DNA from 3 places in the Paenibacillus sp. GQ49 genome. Region 1 is predicted to be linked to each of the others. Evidence: riboswitches for the same ligand, from Rfam matches in the RefSeq annotation. Region 1 holds a riboswitch; each other region holds the start of a gene.
What was found. Region 1 has a riboswitch for S-adenosylmethionine ahead of metA (homoserine O-acetyltransferase MetA). Riboswitches for the same ligand answer to the same signal wherever they lie in the genome.

Region 1 (10,946 bases):
TCCCGGAATTTCCGCTGATGAACAGATTCGTTTGTTGGCTTCCAATGGTCGTCTCATCAAACGTCCGATCGTTACGGATGGAGAAAAGGTGACGGTTGGATTCAAGGAAGAAACGTACGAGCAGGAATGGAATAACGCATAAACGCGCTGAATATCAGCCTTGAATTGTTCAAAATTCAGGGCTTTTTTGGCTGAACGATGGTTGGCGGAACTATGCTATAATGATAGAATTAGTTTCGATATTTTATTTGCTATAGAAATTGAACTAAACATTTACACGAAAATGGAGAGGACAGAAATAACCTGAAGAAGCGGAGCGTTCGCCTAAAAGCTTTCTGAAAGAAAGCTACTTCGGAAGCATATGCTATCCCCGGATTTTCCCTTTTTGAAAAGGAATCAAAAAAATCTGGGGATAACAGCGATCAGAAGGATGTTCTGTCATCGGAATGGTAAGTGTAAATATACTTTAGTTTAATTTCTATAGAATCAGGACAGGAGAGAACAAATTCAAGTGAATCAACGTAATGAACCTACTTTGTTGCTGGTAGACGGTATGGCGGTGTTGTTTCGTGCTTTTTATGCGACATCTGCAAGCGGATATATCAGACGTACAAAGGCAGGATTGCCTACCAACGCAGTCTACGGATTTATCCGTTATTTCTGGGATGCGGTTCAGACTTTTGGGCCAAGTCATGTCGTATGTTGTTGGGATATGGGCGGTAAGACGTTCCGCGGTGAAGAATATGCAGCCTACAAAGGCAACCGGGCTGAAGCTCCGGATGACCTGATTCCCCAGTTTGCTCTGATTCGTGAAGTTATGGATAGCCTGGGTATTCCAAATATAGGTGCACAAGGATTCGAAGCCGACGATTGTATCGGGACGCTTGCGAAGTATTATACCGAAGAGACCGATATGAATGTTATGGTGCTGACGGGTGACCACGACATGTTGCAACTGATCAATGACCGCACAAGTATCATTATTATGAAAAAAGGCCATGGCAACTACATGGTGTACAACCCTGAAACGCTCATGGCAGAGAAACAACTGACACCTCGTCAAGTGATTGATATGAAGGGTCTGATGGGAGATGCCAGCGACAATTATCCCGGAGTACGGGGAATTGGTGAGAAAACAGCGTTGAAGCTTGTACAGGAATACGGCTCCATTGAAGGGATTTTGAGCAACATGGATAAACTGACCCCTTCGGTGCGTAACAAGATTGAGAATGATCTGGACATGCTTCATCTGTCCCGCAAACTGGCAGAGATTCATTGTGCTGTTCCGGTTGCCTGTGCGCTGGATATCTGTGAATTGCGTCTTGATCCGGATATGGTGATGGACAAGTTTGAACAACTTGAGATGAAGAGCCTTGGCTCTTGGATGGGAGTGGCAATAGGGTGAGCAACATGAAGAACGTACGAACAGGCAAAAAGTGGTGGACAGGGGCTATGGCCCTCGTCCTGGCCTTGCCCGTAATTCTTTCGGGAGCAGTAAGTGCACCACAGACAGTGGATGCCAAAGCAGCAATTAGCACCAAAATACAGAAAGTAAAAGCAGCAGGACGTAATTTTACCGTACAGACCGTTTCGATTCCAAAGGGAACACCGGTTACCGTGGGACTCGCGAAGAAGCAAGTTGGCCAGACGGCAACATTGCCATCGATTGTGAAAGCCTATGGTGCGCAAGCAGCCATTAACGGAGCATTTTTTGAAGCATATAACGGAGCACCAGATCCATACGGTATGTTAATAGCAAAGGGTAAGGTCATACATATTGGAAGATACGGAACATCCATCGGATTTAAGGAAGACGGCTCGGCGATCATGGATTCACTTCAGGTGAGTTTGACAGGTAAAGTAACGGATACAAAAGGTAAATCACGGAGTTGGTATGCCACCTTTATTAATCGAACACCTTCAGCGAATGCAAGCATAACAATGCTGTATACGCCTGAACGAGGTGCCACAGTTGGGTTCAAAGGTGGCACTGCGGTTGTCATGGAGAAAGGTATCGTGACCAAAAAAGTGCCCAATACCAATGTAGCGATTCCTAAGAATGGCTCGGTACTGGTCTTTACAGGCAACCAAAAGTCTTCTTCAGACCGTTTCACCGTTGGTTCGACCGTAGAAATGAATTATAAGTATACGAACGCAGCAGGCAAAGAGATCCCTTGGCAAGATGTAGTGACTGCTGTTGGGGCAGGACCCCGTCTAGTGAAAGACGGCAAGGTAGCTGTCAATCCGACGAGCGAAGGTTTCAAGGATGCCAAGATTCTTAATGCTTCCGGAGCCAGAAGTGGTATTGCGATCATGGCGGACGGTTCTGTTATGCTGGCTACCGTTTCCGGAGCAACAATCAAGGAGTGGGCAGCAGTGATGCAGAAGCTTGGTGCCAAACAGGCCATGAATCTGGATGGCGGTGCTTCCTCGGGTATGTATGCCGGGGGCAAAATGCTGACTTCTCCAGGTCGGCTTTTGAGTAATACACTCGTATTTGGCGGCTCTGTGCGTTAAAAGAAAGTGATTATGGGAGGTATGATGCCAAATGACACTCACATCTGATCGAAAGCCAGGGGAGGGCAATACAGCTGTTCTGGCCATTAATGTAGGACTGCCGCAGCCGCTCCCTGGGCAGAAGCGTGAAGTGCTGAGCGGCATTGTGAAACATCCTGTATCCGACGCGGTTTTCCTGTCATTCACTGGAATGACAGGGGACGCGCAGGCGGATCTGGTGCATCATGGCGGCCCTGACAAAGCCGTTTGTGTATACGATTACAGTCGTTATCCGGTGCTGGAACAGCTGATGGATCGCAAGTTGGACTGGGGAGCTTGTGGAGAAAATCTGACGGTTGAAGGCTGTGCCGAAGAAGACGTCCGGATTGGTGATGTGTACGAGTTGGGCGAAGCCACAGTACAGGTCAGTCAGCCCAGACAACCTTGCTTCAAGCTGGGTGCGAGGTATGACTATAAGGAGTTGCCTGTTTATTTTCAGGAGAGTGGACATACCGGATTTTACTTTCGTGTACTGCAAGAAGGTGAGGTAGGACTTTCATCGATATTTCGAAGGATCAGCACTGATCCTGCATCAATGACGGTTCTTGAAGCCAATCGAATTATGCATCAGGGGAAAGAAGATATGGAAGGTATTCAGGCGTTACTGGCCATACCTGCGCTGTCAGACAGCTGGAGGCAGACGTTAATGAAACGATTGTCCAAGCTGGAGAACAAGTAGCAGGGTAATTATAGTGTCATCAAGTAAAGCAACTCGAATTCCTTTTTTAAACTAACTTGGGAGTGTGACTAACATGACGATCTTAGGCGCAATTGAAGCAGGCGGAACCAAATTTGTATGTGGTATTGGCACAGAGAACGGAGAAGTTCTGGAACGCGTAAGTTTTCCCACGACGACACCGGAGGAGACAATGGCTCAAGTGATTTCATTTTTTGAAGGCAAAGGCATTGAAGCTCTGGGTGTAGGTTCATTCGGTCCGATTGATCCGATTGAAGGAAGCCCAACATATGGCTATATCACAACAACACCAAAACCACATTGGGGACAGTATAACGTGATTGGCAAGCTCAAGGAGCATTTTGATGTGCCGATGACATTTGATACGGATGTGAATGGTGCGGCACTTGGAGAAGCAACCTGGGGCGCTGCACAAGGTCTTGAGAGCTGTCTGTATATCACTGTGGGTACAGGTATTGGTGCAGGTGCTGTGGTTGGCGGTAAAATGGTCCATGGATTGTCACATCCAGAGATGGGACATATCATTGTACGCAGACATCCGGAGGATACATACGAGGGTTTCTGTCCGTATCATGGTGACTGCCTCGAAGGCCTTGCAGCAGGACCGGCCATTAACAAACGTTGGGAGCAACCAGCTTATGAACTGCCTGCAGATCATAAAGCTTGGGAGATTGAAGCACATTACCTGGCACACGCACTGATGAACTATGTTCTGATTCTCTCTCCACAGAAAATTGTCATGGGTGGCGGAGTAATGAAGCAGGAGCACCTGTTCCCGATGGTTCGTAGCAAACTGCAGGAGTTGCTGGCTGGATACGTTCAGCATCCGGCGCTTCAGTCCGACATTGACCAGTATGTTGTTTCACCAGGACTTGGCGACAATGCAGGGCTGTGTGGTTCGCTGGCGCTTGCCAAATTGGCATTGAATAAGTAGATTATAAAGGGATTGACGAATTTTACCATTGTGGTATGATATGGGCAACAGCATAGTACGGTTAATGAGGAAGCACCTCTCTTGCATGCATTTTGCAGGAGGGGTGTTTTTTTGTGCTGCCTATAGGTAGCATCTTTAACTCGTATAAGCTGAATATTCAAAGGGAGGGAACGAAAATGGAAGTCATTTTCATGAACAGATTGTCCAGAATGTCAGATCAGAATGCAGAGTATGCACAGTTATGGATTGGGGAAGAGGAAGATAGTTGGCAGCTGGGATGGAGTCGCTATGAGGAAGGAGAGCGTGAGGACAGCATCTGGTATGAGGGGACTTCTTGGGAGGAGCTGCTTCATATTTACCGTCATCAGCTTGCCATACAGATGAGTGAGGGGTACCGACCGCAGTTGCAGGGGTTATTTCACGAGAATGATGATCTGAAGTCACGCAGTTATGGTGGACAGCGGCTCCATTGTTACAGTGAGTTATACGGCAATGAACAATTATATACGGATCTGTGCACATGGCGCAGGAAGAGAGCTGTGTCTGACCGGAAGGCACCGTATTTTATTGCAACGAATCGTCTGTTGCGTTTGATCAGTGCCTTCGTTCCGCAATCGCTGGATGAACTGATGCAACTGCCGGGCGTAGGAGAGAGCAAAGCGACTGAGTATGGTACGGAATGGATGGAGATTACAAGCGGATTGGAGCGTTCAACGACATTCCCGCTGGACTGGGTATATACGGCGCTGAAGGAAGAAGAGTATGAGAGTTGGTTATACAAGCAGAGAGAGCAGAAGTACAAGCAGGAACTTGATAAGTTCACCACGCGTAAGCAGGTGCTTGAAGGCATGAAGGAAGGGTATACGTTAGAGGAGATTGTTAATCGATCCGGATTATCCCGACGCGAGTTGGTTGAGCTACTAGAAGCACTGGATCACGAAGGTTATGACACCGATTGTCTTCTTGATGTGGAGCTGGCAGTGATGCCAGAGAACGAACAAGAGGCCGTATGGAGTGCGTATGAGGAGCTGGGAGATACGTTCCTGAAGCCAGTATTACATAAGGTGTATGGAGGAGAGAAACCCGATGGAGGAAGTCTGGAGCAGGTCTATGAAAAACTGCGCATGATTCGAATCCGCTTTCGTCGGCACGCAGAGACAGAGAAGAATGTTGGTTAATGATCAGAAATGAAAAAAGACGAGGCGTTTCTCCCGGAGGAGCGCTTCGTCTTTGTTATTTCATACGAGTTCATACCCAGTCTTTCTTGCGGAAAATGAAGAACATGCTCAGGCCCAGGGTAACCATCAGGCCAATCACAACAAAATAGCTGTATTTCCAGTTAAGCTCTGGCATATTCGTAAAGTTCATGCCGTATATACCCGTAATGACCGTCAGCGGCATGAAGACCGTGGTAATGGCGGTAAATACACGCATGATCTCATTCGCCCGGTTCGCAATACTGGATTGGTAGGCTTCTCGCAAGTTTCCCATCAGGTCGCGATAAGTCTCAAAGGTTTCAGATATTTTTACAGCATTCTCATAGATGTCACTGAAATACTTTTGCAGTTGATCATCGATGAGACGCAGATCTTTTTTGTTTAGGGTGTTAATGACCTCTTTCTGAGGTCCAAGCACTTTTTTCAGCCACAGGATCTCACTGCGCAGCCCGATAATCTCATTCAGATGTGACTTTTTGGTGTGCATCAGAATGTCTTCCTCAAGCTTCTCGATCCGTGCTTCAATTCGGTCACCTACGGTGAAATAATTATCAACAATCAAGTCAACCAGCAAATACAGCAGACGATCCGGTGTACTGATTTCCTGTTCCCACAGGATTGGTTTCAGTGTGCGCAATTCGCTGACCTTTTGCTTGGTAACACTAATAATGAAATGTCTGCCGAGAAACAGGTTGACCGCACGTAGAAATATCTCTTCATCATCGAAACGGATGCTATTAATCACAATAAAATAATGGTTCTCATAAATTTCAATCTTCGGACGTTGTTCTTCGTCACTAAGACAGTCTTCCACAGCCAGATCATGCATTAAGAACAGCGGCTGAAGTACCGCCAAATCGTCTACGTCTGCATCAATCCAGTAAAATCCTTCCGCTGGTGGAGTCAGCGCCTGCTGAATGTCGTCCACCGGAATAAACACACCGTTGTTTACCAACCGGATTTTCATCGTTAATCTACTCCTTCTGCACCCGCCAACTTGGCGGATATTATCATTATGGGCGCAAAAAGAACAAATCAGCCGGTCGGCAGCGGAGCCTGGAGATCAGGGCTGCGTTCACTATATAATCAAACGGAAGTCACGTCCCGCTGCCGGCATGCTGATGTCAATTCTCTATGCAGTTTGTCGGAATTCGGCTGCCAGTCAGGCCTCGGGTCGCCATCCATTTAATATGTCACCTCTCACATAAGGGTTTATAACACCTTGTTTAGTATACCGCTGGTACAAGGTGCTTTCAAGCGCAAAAATGTGTCTATTTCGCGCCCTGAGGCAGTGTATGACAATGGATGATGAACGGTTCCGATCTGGGAAGCAGACATCGAACTGCATCTTGACGTGAGGGCATTAATGTAATAAAGTAGACGGTGAACCATATTTAATTACAATCTAATACAGCGAAATCTTATCAAGAGTAGGTGGAGGGACTGGCCCGATGAAACCCGGCAACCGGCGGTATACCGCACGGTGCTAATTCTTGCAGCGACTAAGTGTCAAGTGGCACTGTTGTAACTGAGAGATGAGAGAGGCGCATATCTTTTTTACATATGACCTTTCTCGAAATCCGAGGAAGGTCTTTGTTATATGCCCCGACTTCTCAGCAGTGATTTTCGCTAAGGAACTTGAGGTTGTTTGTAACGTTGGATGAAAGAGCAATTCAATGTTTTTACAAGCTCAAGGCAGTCTATAACTGTATTGATGTAAAGACATCAAACCAGGGGTGGCTGCATCTATCTATGCACAAGGAGGAGTTAGATTTATTATGCCAATCAAAATACCCGATACTCTGCCAGCAAAAGAAGTACTTGAAGGAGAGAATATCTTCGTCATGGATGAAACTTCTGCATATCAGCAGGATATTCGACCACTCCGTATCGCTATATTAAACCTGATGCCCACAAAGGAAACGACAGAAACACAATTGCTTCGCCTGGTGGGAAACACGCCTATTCAGGTGGATGTCGTTCTCGTACATCCCAAATCCCATACGTCGAAGAATACGTCTCAGGAGTATTTGGATCTGTTCTATAAAACCTTCGATGAGATTGAGCACCGCCGTTTCGATGGAATGATCATTACGGGTGCACCGGTGGAACAGATGGATTTCGAAGACGTGAACTATTGGAATGAAATCCAGGAGATCTTCGAATGGACCAAAACCAATGTGACTTCAACCCTCCACATATGTTGGGCTTCCCAGGCAGGTTTATACCATCATTTTGACGTACCCAAGGTTGCACTAGAAGAAAAGTGTTTTGGGGTTTTCCCACATACCATCAATAAACCACATGTTCCGTTGTTGCGTGGGTTCGATGAAGTATTCAACGTTCCACATTCTCGTCATACGGAAGTGAGACGCGAAGATATTGAAAAGAATGAGAATTTAGAGATTTTGGCTGAATCCGAGGAAGCGGGGATCTTCCTGGTTGCTACCAAAGACGGCAAACAGATTTTTGCCACAGGACATGCCGAGTATGACCCGTTCTCATTAAAGTGGGAGTATGACCGGGATACAGCCAAAGGGTTGGATATCGCATTGCCTAGACATTATTATCCGAATGACGACCCTTCCCGTGTGCCACCGGCTACTTGGCGCGCTCATGCCAACTTATTATTCTCTAACTGGCTCAATTACTATGTGTATCAAGAAACACCTTACGATATTGGCCCGCAAATCTAATCGAGATTATAGGAGGATGCAGCAATGGAAGACAACAACAAGTTGAAAATCGAAAGCCGCTTAGCACAAATTGGGTCCATCAATGAACCGGTAACAGGCGCCATTAACTTTCCGATCTATCAATCCACTGCGTTTCGCCACCCGAAGCTTGGACAAAGCACGGGATTTGATTATATTCGTACGACTAATCCAACCCGTAAAGTGTTGGAAGAAGCCGCCGCAGCACTGGAGTCCGGTGATGCAGGGTTTGCCTGTAGCTCGGGAATGGCCGCACTGCAAACGATCTTTGCCATGTTTGGTCAAGGGGATCATCTGATTGTATCGCTGGATCTGTATGGTGGAACCTATCGTCTGCTGGAACGTATTCTGTCCCGTTTCGGCGTAACTGCTAGTTATGTGGACACGAATGACCTTGCAGCACTGGAGAAGGTTCGTCAGCCGAATACAAAAGCTGTATTTATTGAGACACCAACTAATCCACTGATGATGATCACCGATGTGCAAGCCGTGGCTTCCTGGGCGAAAAGTTACAACCTGTTGACCATTGTTGACAACACGTTGCTGACTCCATTTTTCCAACGTCCGATTGAACTGGGTGCCGATATCATCATTCATAGCGCTACCAAATATCTGGGTGGACACAATGATGTGCTCGCTGGACTAATTATTACCAAAGGTGAGGCGTTATCTGCAGAGATGGCGTTCCTGCATAATTCCATTGGAGCGGTATTATCTCCAAGTGACTCCTACCAGTTGATGAAAGGTATGAAAACCCTGGCTCTTCGCATGGAGCGCCATGAGCACAATGCACTTACTATTGCCAAATACTTGCTTGAGCACCCAGCGGTGGTTGAAGTGTATCATCCAGGCCTCTCCGATCATCCGGGGTATGAGATACAGAATAAACAATCCACGGGTAACACAGGTATCTTCTCTTTCAAAGTGAAGGATGCACGTTGTGTTGAACCGTTGTTGCGTCATATCAAACTCATTGCTTTTGCCGAAAGTCTCGGCGGAGTTGAATCACTCATGACTTATCCGGCAGTACAGACTCATGCGGATATTCCGCTTGAGATTCGTGAAGCCGTAGGTGTGGATGACCGTCTGCTCCGGTTCTCCGTAGGCATTGAACATGCAGATGATCTGATTGCAGATCTCGGCAATGCTCTTACAGCTGCACAACAGGAAGTGGAAGGAGGCGTTCACTCATGAGTGAGTCCAACAATAAGCCCAATTCCGAGTTGAAATTTGATACCAAATTGCTCCATTTTGGCGATGAGATTGACAAAACGACTGGAGCCTCCAGTGTACCGATCTATCAAGCATCAACCTTCCATCATTTTGATATCTTCAATCCGCCTCAGCATGACTACAGTCGTTCGGGTAATCCGACACGTCAGGCTTTGGAAGATTATATCACGTTGCTGGAGGGCGGAGCACGAGGCTTTGCCTATTCTTCGGGGATGGCTGCGATATCAAGCGTGTTCATGATGTTCTCCGCAGGGGATCACATGATAGTAACGGAAGATGTATATGGAGGTACGTATCGTTTGCTTACTTCCATATTAAGCCGTATGCAGATCGAGACAACCTTTGTAGACATGACCAATATAGATGAAGTAAAAGCGGCACTCAAGCCAAACACCAAGGCAGTTTATATGGAAACACCATCCAACCCTACACTGCGAATTACGGATATCGCTGCTGTAACTGACTGGTCGAAGGAACATGACCTGATCACGATTCTGGATAACACCTTTATGACACCTTACTATCAGCGTCCAATTGAGCTTGGTGTGGACATCGTCGTACATAGTGCTACGAAGTTTCTCGGAGGTCACAGTGATGTACTGGCAGGGTTAGCCGTTGCTCGCACGGAATCACTTGGCGTACAATTGAAACAGTTGCAAAATGGACTTGGAACTGTTCTCGGGGCACAAGAATCCTGGCTTCTGATGCGCGGGATGAAAACCTTGGGAGCTCGCATGGCTCATAGTGAACGGAGCACAGCCAAACTGGCGGCATGGCTTAATAAGCGCAGTGATATTACTGCTGTCTTTTATCCTGGACTGGAGGATCATCCGGGACGTGAGGCACATGAGCGGCAGTCCACAGGATATGGAGCTGTCGTTTCATTTGACGTCGGTTCAGGTGATCGCGCAAAAGCAGTTCTTAACCGGGTGAAGCTTCCCATTGTTGCTGTAAGCTTGGGAGCTGTGGAGAGTATTCTGTCCTACCCAGCGATGATGTCTCACGCTGCAATGCCGGCTGAGGTTCGCCGTGACCGTGGCATTACAGATGGGTTGCTGCGCTTCTCTGTAGGTCTGGAAGATATCGAAGATCTGATTGTAGATTTGGAACAAGCACTTCAGGAATCCTAGCAAAAGTGGATGACCGAATACGCTTTTGCGTATCACTTAAGTTCGAACTAATTCTTTTCCATATGTAAAAATTTTTACTTATTTTTAAAGCACCTGTACATAAGGTGCTTTTTTTCACATGTAACCTGTGTTACGATATGTGGAGTACAGAAATACGATGTTGCCACCAGAACTTGCTTCTCTTGAACAAGTTGGGACGGATCGTTATATAATTTCTCTTCATGAGGGAGGCTTTTTTACGATGAGTACGGTAGACCGTATCTTAGATAAAGCCCTTCGGGGCGAACGTTTGGACTTGGAAGACACGATTGAGCTATTTGAATCCAATGAAGTGGACAAAATCGGGGCAGCTGCTAATGTCATTATGAAACGCATGCACCCTGAACCATACAGAACATTTGTAATTGGGCGTAACGTCAACTACACAAACGTGTGTGATGTGTACTGCCGTTTTTGTGCTTTCTA
Region 2 (10,946 bases), on a different contig from region 1:
ACGATAGGAATCCTCAAATCCCTAGGTCTGACTTCCCGAAAAACGATTGGCACCTATGTTATTCAATATGCATTGTTATCCATCGTAGCCATTATCCCAGGACTTGCACTCAGTATATGGATATCCAAATGGATCATTAATATTTCTGTATCCTCTCTTCGAGTGGGGAATCAGAACATTCCAGTCCATGGATTGGATGCGGCCATAATGTCCGGCGTACTACTATTTGCTCTAGTAATTCTGTTCACTGTGTTATATGCCAAAAAGGCACGCAGCATACAGCCCGTGCAGGCTATTCGTTATGGTATGTCGGAGATAGATCACGGCCGGATGGCTGGCAAAATGAATTCGCCATTGGCCCACCGGATCGGCTTCACACGACTGCCTGTGACCGCCGTGCTTGGATTCCGACATGTGTTCAAAAACACCAAAAGCTCTGTTCTAACACTCCTGCTAACCACCATGGCTTCCTCCGTACTTGTTCTGGGTTATGTTCTGCTGACCAGTATAACCGGAATTGAACAGACCGCAGCTAAATGGGGGTATGACAATGCCAATATTGCAGCAGTGGTCGTGAACAAAAGTAACGTTCCAAAGACTGAATTAAAACAAACGTTAGAAGAGGATTCAAGGATTAGCAATGCAGGCTGGCAAGGGAACACAACGGGTGTAATTAGCCCGGAGTCTTCGGCAACAGTGAAGGGCCAATCCACCAGTATCAACTTAAATGTACTGGACGGGAGTTATCAGGAACTTGGATTCGAAACGTTAAAAGGGTTTAACCCACAACATGCGAATGAAATTGCCCTTGGTGTAAGTGTAGCCAACACATCAAATAAAGATCTCGGTGATCTTATCGATATCTATATTGATGGAGAAAAGCGTACATTCCTCATTACAGGAATCTATCAGGCGATCGCCAACATGTCTGTTTCAGGCAGAATCACCATTGATGCCATGAGAAGTGTAAACCCCGGTTATAGTGAATTTGATGTTATCTTTATCAATGTGAACGATATGGCACAAGCGGATAAGGTTGCCTCGGAATTAAATGAGCAATTTAAAGATTTTGCTTCGGTAGTTACTCAGAAGACATTGCTTGATTCCGTTTACGCGGAAGCCGCGAACATCCTGATCTATCCGATGAGCCTGATTGGATTGCTGTTTATCACTGTGACGTTCATCATTATTTTCAGTACCTGTAGAATCAATATTCGTAAAGAAAGCAGAACGTACGGAATATACAAATCGCTGGGAATGACATCTCGCCTAATCCGGTTGTCGCTCACCATGGGAATGTTCATACTGTCCTCCGTGGGAGCCATACTGGGTATTTTCGTCGGCGTATATCTGCTGCCTCTTCTACTCGAAATGGTCCTTTCCGGTTATGGTATCGTACAACTTCCACTGATCCTGCATTGGGGTGGAATGGTACTGTTCACCTGTCTAAGCATCATTGCAGCCAGTCTTGGCTCATGGTTCTCTTCGAGAATCATTCGGGAAGCATCGCCACGTATGCTGGTTATCGAATAATGTAATAAGGATGCCTTAACACAATAAAACAAGCCCTTCCATACCTCTACAGGATGTGGAAGGGCTTGTTATCATGATATGAACTATTTCCGCCATTTCTTCGCAAGTGCACCAATCTGATGTGGCGTTGTTCGGCAGCAGCCACCAATGATTTTAGCGCCCGCAGCAACCCACTGCTCCGAAGCATCACTCATGCTGCCACAAGTACCCTGTCCAGTCCACGTCTTCGTCACTGCATCGTATACTTCTCCCGAGTTCGGATACACAATAACAGGTTTGTCGCTCGCACGGCTGAGAATGCCCACTGCTTCCGTCACCACTTCCATCGGAGCACAGTTCAGGCCAATCGCCGCAACCTGCGGCTCGGAGCCAAACTTCTGTGCACATACCTCAAGCGGTGTGCCCTCGCTGATGCTTGTCCCGTCTTTTAAAGAAAAAGATAACCAGGCATACGCATGAGGAAACTCCTTCAGTAAATCAACCAGCACCTGTGCTTCCTGCAAGGAAGGAATCGTCTCAAACGCCAGAATATCTGCACCCGCTTCAATCAACGCCGCCATACGCGGACGGTGAAATGCGACAAGCGTCTCATCCGACACGCCGTAATGTCCCACATACTCTGAACCATCCGCCAGATAGGCGCCATACGGTCCAACGGACCCGGCAATAATTGGACGTGGACGAAGACAATCTCCTTCGCGATCTACTGTACGATCTGTTATATTCTCCTCGTGCTCCACGTTCTGGGAACGTACCGAAGGAGCTGCTACAGGCTGACCTGTTGAGCTTTCTCTCCCTACTAAACTACTCTGCACTTCTGCCCACACATCATCTCTCGCCTGTGCAGCCAGTTCCACCGTCTTGCGGATCAGTTCCAGTGCTGCCTGTTCATCAATCCCTCTCTTGCGGAAACCATCCACCGTCGCCTGATAACTGGATGTAATCGCACAGTCGGCTCCTGCTCGAAAATAATCTGCATGGACCTGAACAATAACATCCGGATTCTCAAGCAACACACGAGCAGACCATAGTGGATCATCCAGATCACATCCATGCTGTTCGAGTTCCGTTGCCAACGCTCCATCCAGAATCATGACCGGATGTTCACGCAGGATCTGTTCTATGGGGTTAGTCTGTTGTGCTTGCGTCATGTACTTGTCCTCTTTTCTTATTCACACGTTCTGTCAGATAATAAGCAGCGTAACACACTGCGATAAACGGAACCCCACAATACAGTGCAATTCGCTGTGTCGGGTCAAAGGCAATACCTATGCATGAAGCCAGGCATAATATAAATGAAACAATTGGTACCACCGGATATAGTGGTGTGCGGTAGACCAGATCTTTGACCGCATGTCCTTCCCGGATATATTGTCTGCGGAACATGTATTGGGAGGCACTGATACTCATCCATACTGCAACGACAGCCAGACCTGAAATGGAAACCAGCGTAATATACACCGTACCTGGCGCAATAATACTGGACAGCAATGCCAGCGCACCACCCACCATACTAATCAGAAGTGCATTCAGGGGTACCCCGCTTTTGGTCAATTTGGCAAACCACGGAGAGATCGTTCTTTTGTCAGCCAGAGACCAGAGCATCCGTGAAGATGCATACAGGCCTGAATTGGCAGCAGAGAGAATCGCCGTCAGAATAACAAAGTTCATAATGTCTGCTGCATAGGGTACACCCACCCGCTCCATTACCGCTACAAACGGACTTTCCAGTACACTGGCATCCGACATGGGCAGCAAGGCCGACAAGATAATAATCGTTCCGATGAAGAAAATAACCAAACGCCACAGCGTTGTATGAATAGCCTTTGGTATCGTCTTTTCCGGGTTCTCCGTCTCACCGGCGGCAATGCCGATTAACTCGGTGCCTGAGAAGGCAAAGTTTACAGCAAGCATGGTCATCAATATCGCTGTAGCCCCATGAGGGAACCACCCGGATGCGGTAATATTCGATAGAAATGGAGCCGGTTCAGAATCCGCCATGGGAATGAACCCAAACATGGCTGCGCCACCGATAATAATGAAGATTACGATAGTCACTACTTTTACAGATGAGAACCAGAACTCGGATTCCGCAAATAATTTCACCGTTAGAGCGTTAAACAGAAAGATCATCAGTGCAAAGAGCGCGCTCCATATCCATACGTTCACCGATGGGAACCAGCGCTGCATCAGCAATCCGGCGGCTGTGAATTCGGAGCCAAGCGCAACAGTCCAGGTTAACCAGTATAACCAAGCCACCGTGTAGCCTGTTGCCGGTCCGATATATTTGGCTGCATAACTATGAAATGCTCCCGTCTCTGGCATATGAACAGACAGTTCACCAAGACAGAGCATCACCAGATATACAACGATGGCTCCAATCAGATAGGACAGAATGGTTCCCAGTGGTCCCGCCTGCTGAATGGTGTAACCTGAGCTGAGGAATAATCCCGTTCCAATGACTCCTCCGAGAGAGAGCATGACCACATGCCGTGCCTGCATTTTCCGCTGAAAATGCCCTTTGTCGTTGTTGTTCTCCATACCTGCTGCTCCCCTACTTCTTCATCCAGAAAAAACAAAAAAGACCCACTCTGCCTAAAGAGTGCGCCGTTACTGACAAATAAAAACAAACGCTCCTATCTATCAGGCTTTCACCCGCTGGAATTAGCACAGTATCCTTCAGATCTGTTGCTGAGGTTTCTAAGGGCCAGTCCCTCCACCTCTCTGGATAAGAAAATGATTTTTTACTAATATAGCGATCTATCATGAATGTGTCAACATTTAAATCATAAATGGCACACCTCGCTATTGAGTGGAAGACCCCGGATTGGTGATGGTGGTCTTTACCTCATACGTGATCGGCACGGTACTAAAAATTTTATCCCAATCGTCTTTGACCTTTTTCCATGTTTTGGGTTCCTTGATACGCAAGCTATCCCGAAAATCCGCAACATCTACTTTATAGGTATGCTGCAGTTTGTATAACACTTGGCGAATCTGTTGTTCGGCCAGTTCAGCAAATTCTTTTTCTAGTTCTTTAAGATAATCCCCTTTTTCCTCTCTTTCGGGCGAACGCCAATCTTCCATCAACCAGCCTTCGGATTCGACCTTTACATGGAATGAAATATCATCGCCAACCACTTTTGGAATTATTTTTGTTTTTTTCTTCTTCATTTCATATACAACAGTGAATCCTGCTTTATTATATGTCTTCAAGATGCCTCCTTTTTCTTTAGGTCTGATCCACGATAGCCCTTCTAGATCCGTTTGGCTGAGTTCACCGATGAATTTGGTCGTTTTCCCATCAAAGATACTGGCACCGGAGAATTTGTCCTCTCCGTTGAAGTTCAGTACATTTTGGAGCAGAAAGCTGGAACCGGATTGCATTTGTGCATCTAATTTGGAGAGTAGAACGGGGTCCAGGATTTTATTGGACAAGTACGAATTACCGGTAATTCCTGTAAGATAAAATGCTGGAATCTGGGAAGGATCATTTGAAGTCAGTACATCAATAGCACGATGATGGCTAATCAGCACCAGACAGTTAGGACGAATATCATTATCCCGAAGTACAAAATCCAGCAGCTGGTCCAGACCATACTTTTTGGCGATATCCTTGGACACAACGATAACCTTCAGATGATGCCCGATGAGCGGATGATCTCGCCTCAGTGCAAACTGACGAAAGATTTGCAGCAAGGAATCTCCGGTAAGCTGTTCATTGGAGTAGGACGTTTTACCAGAAGCAGGTGAACCGGATTGTTGGCTCTTCTGACTGCTGGATTTACCGGGAGCAATCTGTACCGTGGCTGTCACATTGTTCTGCTTGGAATACCCTCCTCCCTGATTAGCAATGTTTTTCTCAAATTCCGTCTCTTTGCCGATATCGATCCCAAGGCCAACGTAGACACTTAGATCCTCTATCTCCCGACTGCTCCAACATCCGGATATGGTTAAGAGAATGCATAATACAGCGGCTAAGCGTAACAACATACGGAATGTAATCATGCATGCTTGCCTCCTTTTTTGCGAATCAGACTTATTATCAGGAGCAACAGTGGTAAAGTGGCAAATAAAAGCACGGATGAGTTGCCCAACATATCACCCAGTGCAAAGGTTTCCTCCACAGTTTTCGGCATCAATGCCGTCAAATATATCAACGGCAGAAGAGCATACATAATGACTTTGATTTTCTTTGTACGAAACAAATCCCGAATACCTACCGAAGCACAATAGTGTGTGATCGTGAAGCTCGCAAAGATCTGCATAATCCAGATGACCAATAGTAAGGATTCGAAACGCTCAAAGATCAAACCTTGAATCTCGAAACTTCTCACCAAATCCAACGTTGGCCAAGTCCGTGTTTTGATTCCGTCGAGGGAAAGACTACCTATAACCATCACGACCGTAATTAGGTAAATCAGCGTGGATATAAACATGCCCCAGCTCATCGCTAAGTTACTCTTTTTTGGATTTTTCATATAAGCAGTTATGACAAACATGACCTCATACCCCGTGTAAGCCAGCAGCGAAGGCTTCAATCCTTTAAAAACAGGCATAATACCCTCGCCAAGTACGGGTCTCAGATTGCCAATCTCAAATAACTGATTACTAAGCAAGATTTCAATCACAAATATAATCAGTGTAATTGGCAAAATAATCTCAAAAACGCGCACAATGACAGTGAGTCCGCCTGAGATCAAATATATGCCGATCCACATAAAGACCATCACGATGGCCCATGTTGGTGTGCGCTCAAGCAAATACATGCCTGTCACTTCAGCCATGACCCTGATTTCGAAAGCGGCAATCACCATAAAATACATAATCATGGCGAATCCCAGTATGTAAGCAATCCAGCTCCCCGTAATCTCACGGGTGAACTGGAACACTGTTTTCTCCGGAAATCTGCGACACAGGGTAACCAGAATAATTCCGACACCCGTAATAATCAATCCCGACAGAATGATGGATATCCAGACATCTGGCGTTCCGACATCTTTACTCGTCGTTCGAGGGAGTGTCAGGATCCCAGCGCCAAGCATGTAATTAACAATAACTACGACGGCCTGTCTTGTGCTAATATTTCCTTCGGAACCATTCACTTCATCCCACCTCATACCTCGTGATTTACTTCATTTATCTTTTTCGGTCTTTATCTATTGGACTAGATATCTCGGGACGCATTCTCATCATATTTAACGGTGCACGGATAACGAAGTCCTTCCATTCATTAATGTGATAAGGAACCGCTGGTGCCACATAAGGTACGCCAAAGCTTGAAAGTCGTGCCAGATGCGTACACACAAGCAGAAAGAACATAACCACGCCAAACAATCCGAGTACAGCCGCGCTAAACATGGCAGCAAATCGCAGAATTCGCAGTGTGATGCCGGCACTATAGACAGGGATCGTAAAAGAGGATATGGCGGTAATCGCAACAACGATGACCAGGAATTGGCTTATAATTCCTGCCTGTACGGCCGCCTGGCCGATAATCAGACCTCCAACGATACCCAGCGAGGGTGCAATCGGCTTAGGTAAACGAATGCCAGCCTCCCTCAATATCTCGATCGAAAGTTCCATGATCAGTACTTCGATGATTGAAGGAAACGGCACGCCCGTCCGCGTTTCAATGATCGTCAATACCAGCTTGGTTGGAATAAGACCCGGATGGAACGAGATAAACGAGATATAGAGCGCAGGAGCGAGCAAGGCCAGCATCGCGGCCATAAAACGCAGCATTCGCAGGAATGTTCCAGGAATCCATCGTTCATAGTAATCCTCGGGAGATTGGAGTAACATGCTAAACGTCACTGGCACAATTAAGACAAATGGCGTCCCATCCAATAAAATAGCCACTCGGCCTTCCAGAAGGGCGCCCATTACCCGGTCAGGTCTTTCCGTATTTAGTACCTGTTGAAAAGGACTCAGGGTACTGTCTTCGATGAGTTGTTCCACATAACCTGATTCCAACATCGAATCCATATCCATCTCTTCGATCCGCTTGCATACTTCAGCAACGAGATTTGGATCAGCAATATCCTGAATATAGGCAACAGCCAAATCTTTCTTGATCCGTGAACCCACTTCATACTTCTGAATAAAGAGGCTCTGATCACTACCATACCGACGTAAAATACCTGTGTTATCACTTAACTGTTCTGTAAAACCAATCCGGGGGCCACGGAGCAACCCCTCTGACACCGGTTCATTCACACCACGTGTTTTGATCTTATGAGCTCCAATTAATAGCGCCCCTGGCAATCCATCAACCAACAGTGCATTCTTGCCAAAAAGCACGCCAACTGAGACCTTTTGGAGGGACTGGGTCTCCTCAACCAGACTGACAGGTAATAATTGATCTTGCAGGTAGGCCGACAGTAAATGTGCATTATCCGGATGGAGGAACCCCTCCCGCTTAAGCTCTGGAACGCCCTCCATCATTAACGGTGTAATCAGGTGATCATCAATTAAGTCTTGATCCACCAGGCCTTCGGTATATATGACGGCTGCCCGTGTATTGGTACCTCTAATGGTAAATTCCCGAATGTGCACATCAGCATTTTGACCAAAGCTTTCTCTTACACTGGTCAGATCCGTATTGTACTTGCCGGTTATTTTAATATTGGCATAGTGGCCCGTTTCAGTTCCCTGACCCTGACCCGCGGTAGCAGGAGAAATATCTTTCGAGGATATGGAGGGTTTCTCGGAACGAGAGAAGGTTCCACGCTTAATGGCGGCATTGATCCACCGCATGGTTACTGTAATGCCGATCGGTATGATAAGGACCAAGAATGCCTGAATCCATATGGTCCAATCCGGCACGTAGGATACAATTGTTGACCACATGTTCCCACCCCAACATTTCTCTGCATGATGAAGCTGCAGGTATTCCCAAGTATTGTGTCCCCGTTTGATCACAATAATTCCCGTTTTTTTGTGTACTGAACGACAAAAAAAACGGTTCCTGTGTAAGGAACCGCTATTACTATATATTCTTATACGATTCTGGTCACATGCTCCGCTTTGGCATCCAACAAGTGAGCTGAAGCAGCAATTGCTGTAAAATCATTCAGAGCGATCTCAATCTGCTTCTGGCTCTGCTCGACATATTCTTCTACTTTTTTGGTACCGCTTGTGATATTACCAATCTCCTTTGTTATTCCGGTAACGCTATCACGAATCTCATTAATCGAACTCTCCACCATTGCGGATAGTTTCTTAACTTCCTTGGCCACGATATCGAATCCTCGTCCAAATTCTCCTGCATGTGCAGCCTCAATGGCAGCATTCAACGCGAGCAGTTGCGTCTGAGACGAGATCTCGCGTATCGTTCGTACCACGCCCTGAATTGATCCGGCTTGTTCCTGCAAATGAGTCAACGTTGCACGGTTAGAAGTCGACACCTCAGAGATATAGGAGATACTTGACATCAATTCCTGACTGCGTTCAATGCCTACATCTGCCTGCCCATTTAGTTCATGAGACATCGTTTTTAGCTCATTCACTACGACCGAAATGTTGTTCTGCCGATTGGTAATGTTGGTGGCGATTTTGGAGACACCCAGTATCTTCTGATTCGTCTCATCGTACACCGGCATATATGTCGCCTCTAGCCATACGGAATTCCCCTTTGCATCCTTGCGTTCAACCTTGTCCTGGAAGCTGACACCATTAAATATGCTATTCCAAAAAGCATCATAGTCCGGGGTATTTGCAAATTGACCGAAGCACAGTTGCTGATGCTTCATGCCGTACATCTCATCTACCGTATATCCCATCGTCTGGGCAAAGACTTCATTCACGTAGGTTACCCGGCGATCCAGATCGAATCGAATGATAGCAAGACTTTTCTCCATCGCCTTGATGACCATTGCATCGGTGACAACATCTTTCTTTTCCATATCTAATATAGACACTTGATAACCCCCACAGTTCATTCCATAATAGACAGCCTTTAACTAGCAAAAATCGATCATAACAACATATGTATCCATCAGGTTCTAGATGGCTCTACTATTGATACCCGATTTGCAGCATTTTGGATCACCTGTTGTCGTTTATTTTTTTCATAGAAAATCGTCCAGAAAAGAGATGTTATAACTTATATTATCCGTAAAATATCTCTGTATCTACTTATACGTATCGTAACATAAGGCAAAAAAGGATACTCTTCTGCACTTGTAACGTATTTGTAACATAATTTCTGTTTAGTAGTAACTGTTTAGCGCCTTTATACACTGCCAAACTGAACCACCTTGCATAGAAACCAAAGAAAGAAGAGCACATGATATCCATGGCTCTTCTTTTTTTGATGTTTTTAAGTTAGTTACAGGTTTACATACCGAGTGTTTAACCAGGGGCCTGAACTCATTTTAAAAATCGTGCACAGTGACACACAGCTGAATCGCAATGCCAAATGGGTCCCGTACAATACCGTATCCTGGGCTGAATTCATTTTGTTCATACGGCACCAGTACCTTCACACCCTCATGTTGCATCAGAGAATCATACAGTTGATCGATTGTATCTTTGTCCTTGGATTGAATACATAGTGACGTGCTGTTCCCCAGCTGCCATGCTCTCTCCGTGTCCATTGCTTCTTCCGCAATCATGACTTTGTTAACCCCAATCTCCAGCACCGAATGTGTAATATACTCATCTTGACCGGCAGGGTACTCGAAACCTGGGTTCATCTCCTTCATCTCTTTATAACTTTTCTTGAATATCACCTTGGCGCCCAGAAACTCCTCATAAAAAGCAATGGCTGCCGCTGCATCCCCGTTCATCGACAAAAATGGTATCACTTCAAAATTCATTATATTGCCTCCTTGTTCCTATTGGATTACACTTATCACTATAACAACGAAAGGTGCCAATCCATGGCACCATTAAGAGGGTTTGATATGAAAAAATCAGAACGTATGAACCAGATGCTGCGCTTTATTAATCAAAAACAACAGTTCACCCTGCAAGATCTCATGCAGGAGTTCCAGATCTCCAAACGAACTGCGTTAAGAGATATCACTTCATTGGAAGAGTTAGGTGCGCCCATCTATGTCGAATATGGACGCTACGGTGGATATCGACTGCTGCAACAGATGCAGCTGCCTCCCATTTCGTTTAATACGGGGGAGCTTCATGCCCTTTATTTTGCGATGCAGGCTCTCCGCAGCTTCTCCAGCCTACCCTTTCAAGTCTCTTTCCGTACCATTCATGAGAAATTTATGAGCGCGTTATCCGACAAACAACGACAGGATATTGAGAGCATCCAACACCGGGTTTACTTCCAACATACCGAGCAGATCCGCGACAGTGCACATTTGGAGTTTCTGTTGATGGCTGCTGTGCAGAATATAGTGATCCAGATTACGTACGCTAATCAGCCTAGATCCTCTGATCAAAGGCCA
Region 3 (10,946 bases), on a different contig from region 1:
TTCTGAATATCCATATACAGGTCCTCATCGGACTCTTTATCGTCAAAGCCCATGGCGTACGAAAATCCGGTGCAACCGCCCGGTGCTACGCCAAGACGCAGGAACATACCAGGTGTCTCTTGCTGTGCAAGCATTTCTTTCAATCTGTCAGCAGCCGTTTCGCTGATGTTAATCATGCCAGGTCACTCTCCTTTTTCATATAAAATCATGTTCAAAAAGGGCGCTTTTCAGTACCAAGAAGATGGGATGAAGATAGAAATGGAGTAGCGGAGCGTAGGCAAAACTACGTGAGCAACGGACATTTCGGCTGAATCCCATATTCGATGCTGAGATGCCGCTAGGCATCCTTCGTAATCAAAAGCGTACTTTTTGAACAACCTTTCATTAACTCTTCTTTAAATTATACTCCACCCCGTCAAGGGTCTCAAGTCATGTTTGCCTCTTTCCGCGTTCCCCCTCTACTCCTTTTTCTTCCCAGTGTATTGAACCCCCGCGACACGAGGTTTATAATGAATAGGTGGTCGCTCTGAAATGTCGATATTTTGCCATGACTTATTCAGGTGACGATCATATATAGAGTTGTAATTTTTTTCACATTTCGAGACTGTCCGCAGTCCCCAATGCATATAGAGTCACAAGACTCACTTTAATGAAAAAATTAGCTTTACGTACGCAGCACACGCTGCACCGGGTAAATAAGAGTTAGTCCATATAAGAAGGCGGCAGTTGACCGCATCTTTGCTATGTAGTTCTGTATGCAGATCCTACACACAACTCAAATCCGGTTAAGAACAGGAGGAAACAGTATGTCTACATTGGTAACACCGTTCACAGACAAAAGAATGGCTGAAATCGTTGAGAAAGTGCAGAACGGCGTAAGGCTGAACGTAGAAGACGGCGTATATCTGTATGAAACAGATGATCTGCTAACTTTGGGCCAGCTGGCCAATGAGGCCAACTTGCGGAAAAATGGCAAGAAAGTATATTTCATCGAAAACATGAGTCTTTATTTTACAAACGTATGTGAAGCTCACTGCGCTTTTTGTAATTTCCGTAAAGACCAGGGTGAAGAAGGCTCCTATACATTATCCGGTCAGGAAATGATCGATTATGTGGAACAGCATATTCATCCTGGCGTACGTGAGTTCCATATCGTAGGCGGACATAACAACCATGTTCCTTTTCAATATTATGTCGATTCCCTGCGTGCTTTAAACGAGAAATATCCGGATGTTACGCTGAAAGCCTACACGGCAGCCGAAATTGATTTCTTCACCCGGATTAGCGGACTTAGTATCAGAGAAGTTCTGCAAGAGCTGCAAAAAGCAGGTCTGAAAACATTGACTGGTGGCGGCGCTGAGATTCTCTCGGATGAATATCGCAAAAAAATGCGTGTAGACAAAGCGAACGTCGATCGTTATCTTGAGGTGCACCGTACTGCTCATAACCTGGGCATGCGTACACATACTACGATGTTGTATGGATCGATCGAGTCCTATGAGGACCGCGTTAACCACATGGTGCAGATCCGTGAATTGCAAGACGAGACCAACGGATTCATGGTCTTTATCCCGCTTTCCATGCAGCCAAAAAGTAAAAACGCAAGCATTATGCGTCGTAACTCGGCTTATGAGGATCTCAAAACGATTGCGATCAGCCGTCTGATGCTGGATAACATCGATCATATCAAAGCATACTTCATTAACATCGGTCCACAGCTAGCTCAAGTTGCCCTTGGATTTGGCGCTTCGGATGCACACGGCACGATCGTTCGCGAACGGATTAGTCATGCGGCAGGTGCACTCACTCCTGAAGGCCTTACACGTAAAGAGCTCATATGGCTCATTAAGGGTGCAGGACGTATTCCGGTAGAACGTGATACGTTCTACAATGAAATTCAAGTGTACGAATAGGATATAACTCCATCACAACCAATATTGCACCAGCACCACTCCAGAACGCAGCTTTCATTATAGGGAGACGTTTGAATTCGAGTGGTGCAAACTGCTGAATAATATCTTCAATTTTCAACGTCTACTTTTTAATTATTCAAAACCAAACAAAAGGAGCAGCTATGTTATTGCATAGCTGCTCCACAGTTTACAGCCCCATTTCAGTGGGACTGATGCAGAAAGGAAGCCGAGTCATGAAAAATTTCGTCATTCTTGGAGGCGGTTATGGCGGCCTCACCATCATCAAGGAACTTCTGGAGGGTAAAATTCCATCCGATACACAAATTATTTTGGTGGACCGCAGCCCCTTTCAGGGATTAAAGACAGAATATTACGCACTCGCAGCAGGAACCGTATCTGATTATGACCTGCGTATCCAATTTCCAGTGAGCGATAAAGTCACTTACCGTTATGGAGAAGTTACTTCGATTGACCTGGAACAGCGTCAGATTGAATTTGAAGGCCAAGACCCGCTCGTGTACGATAAACTTGTCATTGGACTTGGTTGTACGGACCGTTTCCACAATACACCAGGTGCCGAAGATTATAGCTGTACCATTCAGAGCTTTAGCAAAACACGCGAGACCTACCTTCGCCTTAATGAAGTCAAAGCCTATGGCAATGTGCATATCGTAGGCGGTGGATTAAGTGGTGTCGAGATGGCAGCCGAACTTCGTGAGAGCAGACCGGATCTAAACATCAGCATTTTGGATCGTGGTGAACGTGTATTATCCGCTTTCCCGCAACGTCTATCCGTGTATGTGCATGAATGGTTCAACGAACATCAGGTAAAGACACGCGGGCATATCGCCATTTCACGTGTTGAACCTAATGCGATCTATAACCGGGATGAACAGATTCTAACGGATGCTGTCGTGTGGACTGCAGGCATTCAGCCTGTAAAAGTGGTACAGGATCTGGACGTGACCAAAGACCCTCAAGGACGTGTCGTCCTGAATGAATACTACCAAATCCCGGAATATACCGATGTGTATGTCGTTGGTGACTGTGCCAGTGTACCTTATGCACCTAGCGGTCAAGCTGCGGAAGTACAGGGTGAGCAGATCGCCCATATTCAGCATGCCCTCTGGAAAGGCGAAAAGCCCAATCCACATCCACTCAAGCTTCGTGGCACACTGGGTGCACTCGGCAAGAAGTCTGGGTTTGGGCTGATGGGCAAAACGTCCATGATGGGACGTGTACCTCGTATTTTGAAAAGTGGTGTGCTCTGGATGTCCAAGCGCCATCTCGGTTAGTCGAGATCGAGCTCGTCCCAGACATCGGCTTCGTTAATTTTGGCCAGAATGGCATTATATAGATCTTCCACTTTGTCCGTGATGACAACTTCACCATTCACCAGTGCAAAAGGAGTCATGGAACATTGGCCGCAGTTGGTGAGGCAGCCGTATTCAATCACGTCATAGTCTGGATTTTCTTCCAGTTGATCCATGACTTCATCTGTGCCAAAATGCATATTATTGGCACAAAATTCAATAATCGGTCTCATTTAGGTTCACCTGCTTTGTTTGACCATTTTAATTTGTGGCCATTTGTAATATAATATAGGAAGGAAAGGAGTTGAACAATATGAGCGAAAACGCACAAAGCACCATGTATGATGAGGTATCTGATGTGCTTGATAAACTTCGTCCGTTCCTGCAGCGCGATGGCGGTGACGTGGAACTGGTCGACGTGGAGGACGGCATCATTAAGCTGAAACTGGTCGGTGCCTGCGGCAGTTGCCCAAGCTCCACCATTACCTTAAAAGCCGGGATTGAACGTGCCCTTCTCGAAGAAGTAGAGGGTGTACAAGAAGTCGTACAAGTATTCTAATCAATCCTTCACGAAATAAACCTCAAGAGCCTTTCGCTTCGCATGAAGCGGAGGGCTCTTTTTTTGTGTGCATATGCAGAGAGTCCATTTCATCTGTCCCTTTGACGGGTTTCCACGTACAATCCATCCATTCACCTTTTAAGTATCCTCGCGCTGTATGGTCGGACGAATCGGATCAAGTCCTCCAGATACATCCATAATGTTGCCTGTTATAAAATCGGAATGATCAAGGCACAGATACGTAATCACTCGTGCAATATCTTCACCGCTACCTGGTCGCCCTCTTGGCGTTTCCTCATCGGTGATGCCTGCCATTTCATCAATCGTTTTCTCTTTGTTCGCACCACGAATGTCACCTGGACATACCATGTTAACCGTAATTCCATACGGGGCTTCTTCAACCGCGAGTGTCTTTGTAAAAGATACCAGACCCACCTTGGCAGCCGCATATACGGCGCGATGAGGCCAAGATCTTGCTTCTCCAGCATGACTGAAGCCAAAATGGATAATGCGTCCCCATTGCTTGCGTCTCATCTCTGGCAATACACGCTGATCCAGTAACATCGGTCCCAACAGATTTCCCTGCACAAGCATCTGGACCTCAGCTTCAGAATAATCCGCAAATAATCGTCGTTCACGGACAAATGGACCCGCGTTATTCACCAAAATATCAATGCTGCCCAGGTTGCCTTCCACCTGCTCAACCAATGAAGAGATATCTTCCACCTTGGATATATCAGCCTGGATGGCAATGCACCGCACACCCTTGGCTATAATCTGAGCCTTTAAAGCCTCAGCTTCTGTTCTGCTGTGTACATAGTTAAGGGCAATATGACACCCTTGATCTGCCAGACTGAGGGCCGTCATTTTACCAAGACCTTTGGCACTTCCCGTTATGAGGGCAATCTTTCCCTTCACGTTCATCCCCCTCTTCAAAGAGCAGTCACTATCCAGTATAAAAGATTTATCGTCCTCCTACAACTCACTTATCCACAAGGGATTATCCACCTTTAATTCCAGATATATTTTGACTGAGCAAGCACCTGATGAGTATGATTGGATTACTGGACCAGCATCTGTCTCTCTGGACGGTAAGGCCACCCTGGAAGTCCCTGAGAGCCATTCCTATCTGGATAAGGCCAATACCCAACGCTCGATACTTAACAGCGATGGGAAGCCTAATGGGAATGAAATCGGAAGCTTAACTAGCAATAGTGAATTCGGCTCGTGGTATGTTAGCATCAATGCAGGATATACCTACGAGGAGTACAATGCTTCGACTGACAAAACATCCACCATAGGGCTCAACAGTCTTCTGATGGGCGGGATCGGGTACACGACTTCCCAGAAATTCAGTGCTCTTCTTTTGCTCAAAAAGGGATGGGCTTTGATCCTCGTTGTCGTCCTTGGGTTAATCGGTTGGATCAGATACAAGATCAAAAGCTCACACGGAGAAGAAGAGAAACTCTCTCCCTCCGAGAGGACGTACCTGCAAGAAGCTGATGAACAGCAGTATGCTGATCAGAATGAATTATCCTACTACCGCCAATCTGGGCGTCCATCCAACGCGGATAAATCGGAAAAACTCTGACTTATGTTGATCCCCACGTCAGCACGCACCCACTTAGAAAACATAAAATAAGCCGTATATCTCTTCTGGAGAGATATACGGCTTATTGTTAATAGCTTCACATCATATCATACATATTGTGAATTATTCAGTTGCAGGTTCAACTGCACCTTTATAACGTTCTTTGATGAATGTTTTCACTTCTTCGGAGTGCAGAGCAGCAGCCAGTTTTTGGATTGCATCTGCATCCTTGTTGTCCTCACGGGAAACGAGGATGTTTGCGTATGGGTTACCTTGCAGATCTTCGATCAGCAAAGCATCATTCGCCGGATTCAGGTTCGCTTCAAGCGCATAGTTAGCGTTGATGAATACCAGATCCGCTTCATCCAATTGACGAGGCATCATGGCTGCATCCAGCTCAATAATATCCAGGTTCTTCGGATTGGCTGTGATATCTTGAATCGTAGATGAGATATTTGTGTTGTCTTTCAGCGTAATAATACCTTCCTTCGCGAGCAACAACAGTGCACGTCCACCATTGGATGGGTCATTTGGAATTGCTACTTTTGCGCCGTCAGCCAATTCATCCAAAGACTTAATCTTCTTGGAGTATCCACCAAAAGGTTCAACATGAACAGGTGTTACAGAAACGAGGTTGAATCCACGTTCTTTATTCTCTGTGTCCAGATAAGGCTGGTGCTGGAAAAAGTTCGCATCCAATTTTTTATCAGCAAGTTGCTGATTGGGTTGTACATAGTCATTGAACGTAACGACTTGCAAACGAATACCTTGTGCTTCCAGTTCAGGCTTGATGCTTTCCAGAATCTCTGCATGTGGTGTAGGTGAAGCTCCAACTTTCAATTCAACTGTACGTGGTGCACCTGCTGAATTGTCTGCGCCGCTATCGGCGTCCTTGTTGTTTCCGCAAGCTGCGAGAACCGCAATCAACATAAGACTAAGTAAAGCAAAAGACCATTTTTTCATGTGTAAAACCCCTTCTCTAATCATTTTTGTCATGTGGCGTCCGCATTATTGCATAACCATCATGTTATCTATGTGTTATTTCCTGGTGAAAAATGTAACCAAGCGATCTCCAGCCATCTGGAGAATTTGCACTAGAATGATCATCGACACTACGGATATGATCATGATTTCATTTTGATAACGATAATACCCATAGTTGATTGCCAACGTTCCTAGACCTCCACCACCAACCATACCCGCCATCGCCGTGTAAGAGACAAGCGTAACGATGGTAATGGTTATCCCAGCAACCAAACCAGGTAACGCTTCAGGCAGTAATACCCGTCTTACAATCTGTCCGGTCGATGCACCCATCGACTGTGCCGCTTCAATGACACCCCGATCAACTTCTCGCAATGTCGTCTCCACCAATCGAGCAAAGTAAGGAGCTGCTGAAATAACTAAAGGTGGTATAACACCTAACACTCCTGTAGCTGTACCGACGAGTGAACGAGTGAATGGAATAAGAGCAACAATCAATATGATAAATGGGACTGAGCGCAAAATATTCACAATCAAGGACAATATAATGTACACCGTCCGTGATTTGATCGAAGCAGATCGAGCTGTCATGAACAGCAGTACTCCGAGCGGTAAACCAAAAATTACGGTGAACAAGCCTGATACACCCAAAATTTGCAGTGTCTCTATGGAAGCTTTACCAACCTCTTCCCAACGTACGGTTGAAAAATCCATCTAACGAAGCACCTCCACATCAAGTCCCTCAGCGGTTAGTTCTGATATCGTCCGATCAATCGCATTTGAATCACCCTCGAACCGAACGGTCAGCTGTCCATAAGGAACCTGTTTGATCGTAGAGATTGTACCTTGCAGGATGGCAAAATCCACTCCCGTTTTACGTACCGTTCTGGACAAAATCGCTTCATATGTTTTGTTACCCAGAAAAGATATCTTCACAAGTTTGGAAGCAACACCTGCCTGCAATTCAACGCCTGCATTCGCCAGAGCGGTCTCTTCCAGAGCAAGTCCAGCTTCATGGTCACGCATCATGAAGTCCCGCGTAATCGCATGTTGCGGCTTCAGGAACACGTCTGTTACAGGTCCCTGTTCCACAATGCCACCTTGATGAATGACAGCCACCTTGTCACAGATGTTCTGAATGACATGCATCTCATGTGTAATCAGTACAATCGTGAGGTTGTACTTTTCATTAATGTCGAGTAATAACTTCAGGATTGAATTTGTCGTCTGCGGATCAAGTGCCGAAGTAGCCTCATCACAGAGAAGTACATTCGGATCACTTGCAAGTGCTCTTGCAATCCCTACACGTTGTTTCTGGCCACCTGATAATTGAGCCGGATATTTGCTGCTATGGTGCTCCAGACCAACCAGTGCCAGCATTTCCTTCACTTTGCGATCAATGGCTTCCTTGGGTGTATTCACAAGTTTTAGTGGAAAAGCTACATTGTCATATACCGTTGCCGAGGATAACAGATTAAAGTGTTGAAAAATCATCCCGATTTTGCGTCTCTGTTGCTGCAATTCGGTTTTGCTCAGTTCAGTCAGGTTGATTCCGTCAACCCATACTTCACCCTCCGTAGGCCGTTCCAGCAAATTAATACAGCGAATCAATGTGCTTTTGCCCGCTCCGGAATGGCCAATCACTCCGTAGATTTCGCCCTTTTGGATGCTCAAATTCAGCTCGGACAACGCTGTTGTAGATTTTGCCCCTTTGCCGTACGTTTTCGTTAAACCTTTTAATTCAATCAATCGCACTTGCCCCTTTCCAACCACCTACATGTATCTTTACCCGATCTAAAGGAAAACTCCCCTTAAAGTACAAAAAAAGAGCCCTTTGCAGATACAAAGAGGGCTCTTCACGTGAAAGAATATACCTTCTCATCTGCCAAAATCGTGTCTCGCACCATTTTGTAGGAATTAGCACCTAACATCTATAACGAATGATACATGTATCATGTCGTTACAAATCGGTTGCCGGGCTTCATCGGGCCTGTCCCTCCGCCGCTCTCGATAAGAAATATGTTGTTGTAGGATTTTATAAGTTCATGTAGTTTATGCTTTATAATGTGAACGTAACTTTTGAAATATCAGTTCAATCTTTGTCACTGTAACATTCTGATTGAAACTCAGTATATTCCAAGTATTCCGATTTGTCAAAGGGAATTATTTCTTTTCCATATTTTGTTGATATAACGATAAGAGGCTGTTAACGTTTCACAGACCATATCCACGCCCTGACGCATTTCCTGCACATGCTGATTCAGATCCTCCAATTTCACTTTACCTTGCAAGGTCTGGTGTAACTGCCACAGGTCATCGTGCATTTCTGAGTTCATGTAGTGAATTTCCATATTACGTCGCTTGCGCAGCTTGCTCATCGGTTCACGATAAGAGTCCTTGATCTGTATTAATTGCAACGCAAGATCATGATGCTCCCTCGCATAATCGAACTGCCTTAACACCGTAAAATAAGAAAAATGCGCTTTGGTATTGGAAGTATTCAGCTGGAATATTTCATTTAATACCGTGCCCACTTTATCCAGAATGGCAAAGCAGCGGATAAAACCATCTTTGTAGAAATAAATATATCGGGCATACTCGGCTTTTTCAGTCGGCGTCATATCGTCCGTTGAACCTGCAACGACCTTTTTGCGAAAATGAGCAGCGGCGAAACAGCTTTGCTCCAGTTCATCCAGTGAGGAGATGAGTCCCTGCGTCCACACATACAGCTTCCGATAGTCATGCGTGGGATCATGGTCCACATGCATTTGTCGCTGAAATAGCTCAAGCGTATGCGCCATTGCGTCCATCGCTGCCTTCAATTTACCTTCGTTTATACGTGGCTTTTCCCCCAACAACGTTCGCAGCATATCTAACCTCCTCTTTTCCAAATCAACAAGAATTCTTCACCGTAAACGTAACACATCATTCATTCCGTGTAATTGCTGCTTGCCATAGGTTGCCCTGATCCCCCTGACATCAAACAAAGTCCACCTGTCCAATGATGTACATCACTGGATGGTGGACTTTCATATTTAAAAACGATTAGCCGGGCGATGCAGCTTGTACACCAGGAAACTCATATACGTTAAGACTCCGAACAATATGGCGATATCCAGCATATGAGCAAGAGCTACGAACATGTATACTTCCGGACGGTTCATTGTCACCATCATGAAAATACCAATGACTACTTGCATCAGAATAAGAACAACGGATACCACACCAATAGTACGCATTTCCTTGTTGTCCGGATGATTACGGTAAGCGAAGTGACCCAGAATTGCAATAACAATCACGAGCGACGCAGCTGCTGCACGGTGAGCAAAAGCAACCGCTACCCCACCTGAAAGCTCAGGAATAATCTGCCCGTTACAGAGCGGGAATCCGGAACATCCGCCTGCAGAATCCGTGTGGCTCACAAATGCACCCGTGTATACCACGAGATATGTGTAAATGGTGGAGAACCAGACCAGATTCCTGAATCTTTTAGTGACCCGAGGGTATTTATTCAGGCGCTCCAATCCGCCATCTTTGGCCTCCTGCCTTATGCCTAAGGCCATCATTAGGGAACTGGCAAAAGCAATCAGTGCAAAGCCGAAATGCAGTGCCATGACTGCTGAAGATTGGGAGAAGACGACGGCAAAAGCCCCCATGATTCCCTGGACGATAACAAATACCAGAGTTAAGAAAGAAAACAATTGCAGGTCACGGCGTGACTTGCCAAACCGCAGAAAAGCCACAAACGAGGCAATGGACAACAGTCCAGCCAGTGCACTTACAGCGCGATGGGAATATTCAATGAGTGAAGCCACAGTATGTGCGGGAACGAGTTTTCCGTTACATAAAGGCCATTCCGTTCCGCAGCCAAGGCCCGATTCCGTTTTGGTTACAATGCCTCCACCAAAAGTGGCCAGAAACATGACAAGACAGGTTAATACGGTTAACCATTTAAACAAAGTTAAGTGTTTCAATTTTTTCTCACCCGCTGTTGGTTTAAGATGGCGAAGAATATTCTCCGCTTGTTTCGGTACTTTGACACTTATTTCACAACTAAATTCATTATACCGGATAAAATGTTCATTGACGTCGCGCTTTGTGACAAAATGTTAACGTCTGGTGAAATAATGACCCGCAGGTCATTGGGGTTATGTAATTGAAGGATATGCCAGTTGAATTGTGTCTTAAACACACAAACGCCATTTCCCTATTTCAAGAGAAATGGCGTTCTTTGTATTATACCCTTTTACAACATGAACCTGTCATACTTTTATATAAGTTCGATGAAACATTTACACAATAACGGAGAGGACAGAAATAGCCTGAAGAAGCGAAGCGTTCGCCTTTATCCCCGGATTTCCCCTTTTTAAAAGGGATCAAAGAAATCTGGGGATAACAGCGATCAAAAGGTTATTCTGTCATCGGAGTGTCTGTGTGTCTGTGTAAATATTCATTAGTTGAACTTATATAACATCATTTATGGATCGTGTTGTACACCTCAACTGCGCGATTCAGGAACTGCTCAATCTCTTCTCTCGACTTGCGCAGCTTGTTCACATACCGTACCAGTTCGCGGCCATCTGTAT

Region 2: linked by a shared signal. The riboswitch ahead of mmuP (S-methylmethionine permease) and the one ahead of metA (homoserine O-acetyltransferase MetA) in region 1 are both predicted to bind S-adenosylmethionine.
Region 3: linked by a shared signal. The riboswitch ahead of AC6CIF_RS26525 (methionine ABC transporter ATP-binding protein) and the one ahead of metA (homoserine O-acetyltransferase MetA) in region 1 are both predicted to bind S-adenosylmethionine.

Annotation. Positions count from the first base shown of each region.
Region 1 covers NZ_JCAXEL010000001.1:777,326-788,271, reverse strand. Annotated here, with positions in the region: gene AC6CIF_RS03605 (arsenate reductase family protein) at 1-142, shown strand, start outside; gene AC6CIF_RS03600 (5'-3' exonuclease) at 512-1,405, shown strand; gene AC6CIF_RS03595 (phosphodiester glycosidase family protein) at 1,411-2,517, shown strand; gene AC6CIF_RS03590 (MOSC domain-containing protein) at 2,549-3,235, shown strand; gene AC6CIF_RS03585 (ROK family protein) at 3,309-4,187, shown strand; gene AC6CIF_RS03580 (HRDC domain-containing protein) at 4,364-5,365, shown strand; gene corA (magnesium/cobalt transporter CorA) at 5,436-6,371, opposite strand; SAM riboswitch class I at 6,823-6,946, shown strand; gene metA (homoserine O-acetyltransferase MetA) at 7,183-8,100, shown strand; gene AC6CIF_RS03565 (PLP-dependent transferase) at 8,125-9,312, shown strand; gene AC6CIF_RS03560 (trans-sulfuration enzyme family protein) at 9,309-10,481, shown strand; gene mqnC (cyclic dehypoxanthinyl futalosine synthase) at 10,723-10,946, shown strand, end outside.
Region 2 covers NZ_JCAXEL010000007.1:227,959-238,904, forward strand. Annotated here, with positions in the region: gene AC6CIF_RS15260 (ABC transporter permease) at 1-1,533, shown strand, start outside; gene mmuM (homocysteine S-methyltransferase) at 1,617-2,684, opposite strand; gene mmuP (S-methylmethionine permease) at 2,662-4,074, opposite strand; SAM riboswitch class I at 4,167-4,268, opposite strand; gene AC6CIF_RS15275 (Ger(x)C family spore germination protein) at 4,339-5,541, opposite strand; gene AC6CIF_RS15280 (GerAB/ArcD/ProY family transporter) at 5,538-6,638, opposite strand; gene AC6CIF_RS15285 (spore germination protein) at 6,673-8,385, opposite strand; gene AC6CIF_RS15290 (methyl-accepting chemotaxis protein) at 8,535-9,455, opposite strand; gene AC6CIF_RS15295 (VOC family protein) at 9,912-10,355, opposite strand; gene AC6CIF_RS15300 (helix-turn-helix transcriptional regulator) at 10,443-10,946, shown strand, end outside.
Region 3 covers NZ_JCAXEL010000021.1:87,761-98,706, reverse strand. Annotated here, with positions in the region: gene AC6CIF_RS26570 (HesB/IscA family protein) at 1-176, opposite strand, end outside; gene mqnE (aminofutalosine synthase MqnE) at 807-1,913, shown strand; gene AC6CIF_RS26560 (NAD(P)/FAD-dependent oxidoreductase) at 2,147-3,208, shown strand; gene AC6CIF_RS26555 (YuzB family protein) at 3,205-3,459, opposite strand; gene AC6CIF_RS26550 (NifU family protein) at 3,540-3,785, shown strand; gene AC6CIF_RS26545 (SDR family oxidoreductase) at 3,924-4,703, opposite strand; gene AC6CIF_RS26540 (hypothetical protein) at 4,813-5,376, shown strand; gene AC6CIF_RS26535 (MetQ/NlpA family ABC transporter substrate-binding protein) at 5,500-6,339, opposite strand; gene AC6CIF_RS26530 (methionine ABC transporter permease) at 6,415-7,074, opposite strand; gene AC6CIF_RS26525 (methionine ABC transporter ATP-binding protein) at 7,075-8,109, opposite strand; SAM riboswitch class I at 8,236-8,377, opposite strand; gene AC6CIF_RS26520 (Cthe_2314 family HEPN domain-containing protein) at 8,514-9,230, opposite strand; gene AC6CIF_RS26515 (COX15/CtaA family protein) at 9,396-10,334, opposite strand; gene AC6CIF_RS26510 (thioredoxin family protein) at 10,834-10,946, opposite strand, start outside.